2 regions of the Micromonospora sp. NPDC005979 genome follow, and region 2 is predicted to be linked to the other one. Evidence: riboswitches for the same ligand, from Rfam matches in the RefSeq annotation. Region 2 holds a riboswitch; the other holds the start of a gene.
The links. Region 2 has a riboswitch for cobalamin ahead of cobN (cobaltochelatase subunit CobN). Riboswitches for the same ligand answer to the same signal wherever they lie in the genome.
Positions count from the first base shown of each region.

Region 1: linked by a shared signal. The riboswitch ahead of ABZ272_RS12725 (ribonucleoside-diphosphate reductase subunit alpha) and the one ahead of cobN (cobaltochelatase subunit CobN) in region 2 are both predicted to bind cobalamin.

Region 1 is NZ_JBEXUR010000006.1:168,161-171,700, reverse strand. It holds gene ABZ272_RS12740 (histidine phosphatase family protein) at 1-410, opposite strand, end outside; gene ABZ272_RS12735 (CbtA family protein) at 407-1,207, opposite strand; gene ABZ272_RS12730 (CbtB domain-containing protein) at 1,198-1,401, opposite strand; cobalamin riboswitch at 1,460-1,533, opposite strand; cobalamin riboswitch at 1,720-1,933, shown strand; gene ABZ272_RS12725 (ribonucleoside-diphosphate reductase subunit alpha) at 2,127-3,540, shown strand, end outside.
Region 2 is NZ_JBEXUR010000010.1:180,497-184,036, reverse strand. It holds gene ABZ272_RS18715 (RNA polymerase sigma factor) at 1-145, opposite strand, end outside; gene ABZ272_RS18710 (hypothetical protein) at 271-606, shown strand; cobalamin riboswitch at 944-1,073, shown strand; gene cobN (cobaltochelatase subunit CobN) at 1,390-3,540, shown strand, end outside.

The sequences.
Region 1 (3,540 bases), on a different contig from region 2:
AGGCCACGCTGCGCGTCCAGCCACCGGCCGACGCGCTGGCGTACCGCGACGATCGACTCACCGCCGTGCGGCGTGGCGTCCGGCGTGGACAGCCACTCGCGTAGCGCGTCCGGCCGCTCCGCCGCGATCTCCGCGAGGGGCCGGCCCGACCAGTCGCCGTAGTCACAGTCGGCAAGGGCCGCCTCGACGGTGGGCGCGAGTCCGAAGATCTCGGCGGTCTCGACGGCCGCCGCCGCGGGGCTGGACAGGCAGGCCACCGCGTCACCTTCACGCCGGCCCGTACCAGCGGGGGACAGGGCGAGGGCGGCACGCCGGCCGCCCTCGTCCAGGCTGTCGTTCCCGCCGAACCGGGCCTGCCGCAGGGCGGCGGTATGACCGTGGGCGACCAGCCGCAGGCTGGTGGCGCTCACCCGGCCAGTCGTGCGCCGGCGACCGCGCGCTGGCGGTGCATCAGGGCGGCGAAGAGCAGGCCGATGCCGGTCCACAGCACCATCTGGGTGCCGAGCGAGGCGAGCCGGAAGCTCCACAGCAGCGTCGCGGGGAAGTCGCCGGGGACCTCCTGGAACGACGGCAGCACCACATAGGACACGACGGTGACCAGCAGGAAACCGCCGACCGCCGCGCTGGCCCGCAGCCACACCGGCGCGTGCTCACCCACCGATCGGTAGCCGAGCGAACCGGACCAGACCGCGACCAGGCCGAGTACCACCATCAGCAGGTAGGTGACCGTGCGCTGGTTGATGGTGGACGGGTCGCCGACGGCCGGTGGATTCGGCGGGTACTTGAGGAACGGCACGATCACCGCGCCGAGCAGCGCACCGCCGGCCAGCGACAACCCGGACCGCCCGTCGTCGGCGGTCCGCCGCCGACGGGCCAGCAGGACGTACGCGCTGGCCAGCAGGCCGCCCATGGCGGCGCCGAACAGGCCGGTGGCCAGGAACAGGCCGCCGCGTTGGCCGTTGCGGCCGACCAGGGCCTCCTCGCCGTGCTGGTGCCCGTCGGCGACGGCCTCGGCGTGCTGGTGCCCGTCGGCGGCGGGCTCGGCCTGGGTGGCCGCTTCCTCGATGGCGATGGCCGCCTCGACGTGTGGTTCGCCGACGACGAAGGCGAACGTCCCGGCGAGCAGGCCGGCCACCAGGCCGGCGAGGAGCCCGCGCAGCAGGACCGTGACGAACGTGGGTGCGGTGCCGGTGCCGGTCAGTGGCACGGGACACCGAGCAGGTGCCGGCCGTCGTGCATCAGCTCGTGCAGGTACATCCCGCTGCGCGAGACCGCGCCCTGGTCGAAGGCGACGAGGTAGGTCAGCAGGGCGAGCACGGCGACGGTGGCCAGGACCGTCCACAGGAGACGGGTCGGGACAGCGGGGTGTGCCAGCGGCTGGCTGGACGTGGAGCTGGACATGCGTGAACGAACCTCCTCGGGGATGACGCGTCCCCATCGCAAGGCTGCGGACGACCGAGCGTCCTGGCTCGCGCCCCCCGGGCTGGGGGCCGCTCACAGTGGCGCGACCGCGCCGGATTCTCACCGGCTTCCCTCGCGTCGCCGCAGATAGTGGGTCGACCGTATCGGTGCCGGTTCGCCTCGGTCAAGCCGATGGCGACGGTCGGGGCGTCACCGCCCGTCGGCCGGCTACCGAGCTGATCGACGAGGGTCGTCATCGTCGACCGCGACACGCGGGACCCGACATGTGGGGTGTGACAAACGTGCTCGCCCCTATATATGGTGTCGACCGCAGCTGGTTCGGCCACTCCTGGTGAGTGGTCGAGGCAAGAGGGAACCCGGTGGAAGTCCGGGACTGTCCCGCAGCGGTGAGTGGGAACGACCGCCGTCATCAGCACTGGGCCAACGGCCTGGGAAGCGACGGCCAGTAGGTGACCGGCCGGCCCGGTCGCGCCCGCGAGTCCGAAGACCTGCCAGCGCGCCGCGTACCCGAACCTCGGGTGCGGGGCGGTCCGAGGCCGCGCGGAACGGCTGACGCCACCTGACCCACGCCCACGCTGGCGTGGCGTCGACGGCGTCCGTCTCCCCGCGTCCGAGGGCCCTTGAGGTCTCGAACTCCCGAGGAGTGAGTGGTGACAGTCACCGAGGTGGTCCCGGTCAGCGGCGAGGCCGCGCGGCGGACCCCGATGCAGGTGCGCAAGCGCGACGGCGGCACCGAGGCCGTGGACGTGAACAAGATCGTCCGAGCGGTCGAGCGGTGGGCCGACGACCTGACCGAGGTCGACCCGATGCGGGTGGCCACCCGTACGATCAGCGGCCTCTACGACGGCGCGACGACCGCCGAGCTGGACCGGCTGTCGATCCAGACGGCGGCCGAGATGATCGGTGCGGAGCCGCAGTACTCGCGCCTGGCCGCGCGGCTGTTGGCCGGCTACGTCGACAAGGAGGTGCGGCGGCAGGGCATCACCTCGTTCAGCGCGGCGATCCGGGCCGGCCACGCCGAGGGTCTGATCGGTGACGAGACCGCCGCGTTCGTCGCCGCGCACGCGGAGACGTTCGACGACGCCGTCGACCCCGACGGCGACCGTCGCTTCGAGTACTTCGGCCTGCGCACCGTCTACGACCGGTACCTGCTGCGTCACCCCACCACCCGGCTGGTGCTGGAGACCCCGCAGTACTGGCTGCTACGGGTGGCCTGCGGCCTGTCCCGTACGCCGGACGAGGCGGTCGACTTCTACCGGCTGATGTCCAGCCTCGCTTATCTGCCCAGCTCGCCGACCCTGTTCAACTCCGGCACCCGACACACCCAGATGTCCTCGTGCTATCTCGTGGACTCGCCGCGCGACGAACTGGACTCGATCTACGCGCGCTACGCCCAGGTCGCAAACCTGTCCAAGTTCGCCGGTGGCATCGGTATCGCGTACTCCCGGGTCCGGTCCCGTGGCGCGCTGATCCGGGGCACGAACGGGCAGTCCAACGGCATCGTGCCGTGGCTGCGCACACTGGACGCGAGCGTCGCGGCGGTCAACCAGGGCGGGCGGCGAAAGGGCGCGGCCTGCGTCTACCTGGAGCCGTGGCACCCGGACATCGAGGAGTTCCTCCAGCTCCGGGACAACACGGGCGAGGACGCCCGGCGTACGCACAATCTCAACCTGGCCAACTGGGTCCCGGACGAGTTCATGCGCCGGGTCGAGGCCGACGAGATGTGGTCGCTGTTCGACCCCGACGAGGTGCCCGAACTGCCGGACCTGTGGGGCGAGCGGTTCGACGCCGCGTACCGGGCCGCCGAGGCACAGGGCCGCTACGTGCGGCAGGTGCCGGCCCGCGAGCTGTACGGGAAGATGATGCGCACCCTGGCCCAGACCGGCAACGGCTGGATGACCTTCAAGGACGCGGCCAACCGGCTGTGCAACCAGACGGCCGAGCCGGGCAACGTGGTGCACCTCTCGAACCTCTGCACCGAGATCATCGAGGTGTCCAGCGACGACGAGACCGCCGTGTGCAACCTCGGCTCGGTGAACGTCGCCGCCCACCTGACCGATGACGGCATCGACTGGGAGCGGCTGCGCGCCACGGTCCGGACGGCGGTGACGTTCCTCG
Region 2 (3,540 bases):
CCGAACCCGCGCCGAGCAGCACCGCCGTCCGGTACGCGGACGCGGTGTGCCGGGCGACCAGGAGCTCGTACGCCTCCAGGTCACCGGTTCGGGCGCGGCTGACGAGCACGTCGTCGTCCAGGGGAACCTCCGGTCGGACTCGCACTGATGACACCACCCGCGCGCGTCGGGTTCCGCCCCGGACGAGTCAGATTTCTCCCACCCGCCGTGCAGCGTATTGCCAGGAATCGGTGCTCAACTGGGAGCGGAGTCGAAGGAGAGGGGCTGGGCATGGGCTGGTTCAACCGGCGGTCTCGAAGCGCCGAGGCGACGCCGACGAAGCTGGACCGTGAGGCCACCCGGGAGGACCTTGCCGCGCTGGAGGCGTTCGTCACCAGCCGGCGGGGCGTGGAGTTCTACCTGGAACCGGAGACGACAGCCACCGACACCACCGTCGTCGCGATCGCCCACGACGGGGAGTGGATCCGTCGTCGCACCGGCACACCCCGTGCGGCGGGCGACATCGCCCGCAAACACGCGGTGCCGCTGTACGAGGCGGCCCGCACCGGCTACCCGGAGCGGATGCGGGTGTGGAATCGGGCACACCCGGAACGCCACGCCCGCTGAGCCCACCGCGTCAGACCGTCCCCGAGTCCCCGCGGGGCCCGGCTGACCGACCAGCGTCCCGGATGGGCGGCGCCACGCTGAGCGATCGCGCTGGCCAGGGCGTGTGAAGCGTCCTTTGCTCTGCTTCCCTATACGCGACAGTCAGCGGGCCGCAGTGTCGCCTATGGGGAAGCAGAGCAAAGGACGGTGGGTGCAGGTCCGGGGGGCATCGCGGTGCGCCGATCCGCCGCCGCGCCACCCGCCGGAGCGTCGGTGCGTCACTCCCACCCGGGCGGGGTCGGGGCGGCGTTGACCGGCGGCGCGAGGGTGTGGCAGCATTCGCGGCCTGACGGCAGTCAAGGAAGTCGGTGCGAATCCGACGCGGTCCCGCCACTGTCACCGGGGAGTGATCCCCCCTCGCGAGTCACGGCCGTGTGTCTGCGGTTGGAAGGCCGGGGGAGAGCGTCGATCCGGAAGCCAGGATACTTCGGCCGTCGGGACGTACCCCAGGGCGTGGACACCCGAGGAGGACCCGATGACGCATGGCGTCTTGCGCACCGACGAGCACCGTCGTACCCCGAGCGGCGGTCGCACCGCCGCGACCCGACCCGGCCGCACGACCGCGCCGGCATCCGCTCGCTTGGGCGTCGTTTCCCGCTGAGTTCCGCGCCACGCCACCCGTTGCCGCCTGCCCCGTGCCGGTGAGCGGTCCGGGTCGCGGTGCCCGCTGAACCCCGCGCCCACCCGCACGTCGTCGCCGAACCGCTTTCGCGAGCGCGCCGACGTTACCGTCCGGAGCCTGCCGTGCGCATTCTGCTGCTCTCCACCGCCGACACCGACCTGCTGGCCGCCCGCGCCAGCGACGCCGACTACCGGCTCGCCAACCCCGCCCGGGTGGCGGCCGACGAGGTGCCCGCCCTGCTCGACGGGGTCGACCTCGCCGTCGTACGCCTGCTCGGCGGTCGGCAGGCGTGGCCGGACGGCCTCGCCGCCGTGCTCGCCAGCGGCGTGCCCACGGTCGTCCTCGGCGGCGAGGCGCTGCCCGACGCGGAGCTGATGGCGGTCTCCACCGTGCCGTCCGGGGTGGTCGCCCAGGCCCTCGCGTACCTGGTCGAGGGTGGCCCGGACAACCTGGGGGAGCTGGCCCGGTTCCTCTCCGACACGGTCCTGCTCACCGGTGAGGGATTCGCCCCGCCCACGCCGACCCCGGCGTACGGCGTGCACGGCGAGCACCCCACCGAACCGGATCGGCCCACCATCGGAATCGTCTTCTACCGGGCGCACGCCCTGGCCGGCAACACCGCGTTCGTCGACGTGCTGGCCGAGGCGGTCCGCGCGGCCGGCGGCAACCCACTGCCGATCTTCTGCGGCTCGCTGCGCGGGCTGACCACCGGCGCCGGCCCGCTCGGGCTGTTCGCCCGCTGCGACGCGTTGCTGGTCACCGTCCTCGCGGCCGGCGGCGCGGTCGCCGCGGACGCCTCCTCCGGCGGCGACGAGGACGCCTGGGACGTCGGCGCGCTCGCCGCCTTGGACGTGCCGGTCATCCAGGCGCTCTGCCTCACCAGCACACGTGAGCAGTGGGCCGGCAGCGACGCCGGACTGTCCCCGCTGGACGCGGCGATGCAGGTGGCCATCCCCGAGTTCGACGGCCGGATCGTCACGGTGCCGTTCTCGTTCAAGCAGGTCGACGCCGACGGGCTCTCGGTGTACGCCGCCGACCCCGAGCGGGCCGCCCGCGTCGCCGGCATCGCGGTGCGGCACGCCCGGCTGCGCGACGTGCCGAACGCCGACAAGCGGATCGCCGTGGTGCTCAGCTCGTACCCCACCAAGCACTCGCGGGTCGGCAACGCCGTCGGGTTGGACACCCCGGCCTCGGCGGTCCGGCTGTTCGCCGCGCTCGCCGAGGCGGGCTACGACCTCGGGGGCACGCCGCCGCCCACGGACGGTGACGCGCTGATCCACGCGCTGATCGCCGCCGGCGGGCACGACGTGGAGTGGCTCACCCCGGAGCAGTTGGCCGCCGCCGAGGCCCGGATACCGGGGCAGACGTACCGGCGCTGGTTCGAGGGGGTCCCGGTCGAGCTGCGTGAGCGGATGCGGCAGCACTGGGGCGAGCCGCCCGGCGAGCTGTACACCGACGGCGGGGACATCGTGCTGGCCGGACTGCGCTTCGGCAACGTGGCGCTGCTGATCCAGCCGCCGCGTGGTTTCGGGGAGAACCCGATCGCCATCTACCACGACCCGGACCTGCCGCCGAGCCACCACTACCTGGCCGCGTACCGCTGGCTCGCCGCGCCGGTCGCGGACGGCGGCTTCGGCGCGGACGCCGTGGTGCACCTGGGCAAGCACGGCACCCTGGAGTGGCTGCCCGGCAAGGGGCTCGGCCTGGCCGCCGACTGCGCGCCCGACGCGGTCCTCGCGGACCTGCCGCTGGTCTACCCGTTTATCGTCAACGACCCCGGCGAGGGCACCCAGGCCAAGCGACGGGCACACGCCGTGGTCGTCGACCACCTGGTGCCGCCGATGGCCCGCGCCGAGACCTACGGCGACCTGGCCAAACTGGAGCAACTGCTCGACGAGTACGCCACCGTGCAGGCGCTCGACCCGGCCAAGGTGCCGACCGTGCGGGCGCAGATCTGGGACCTGGTCCGCGCCGCCGAGCTGCACCACGACCTGCACACCGAGGCGATGCCCGACGCGGACGACTTCGACGATTTCGTGCTGCACCTCGACGGCTACCTGTGCGAGGTCAAGGACGTGCAGATCCGCGACGGCCTGCACATCCTCGCCGACGCGCCCACCGGAGAGCCCCGCGTCAACCTGGTCCTCGCGGTGCTGCGCGCCCCGCAGATCTGGGGCGGCGCCCAGGCCCTGCCCGGCCTGCGGCAGGCCCTCGCCGCTGCGTACGGCCTCGACGAACAGGCGCTGCTCGCGACGCCGGGCCAGCGGATCGCC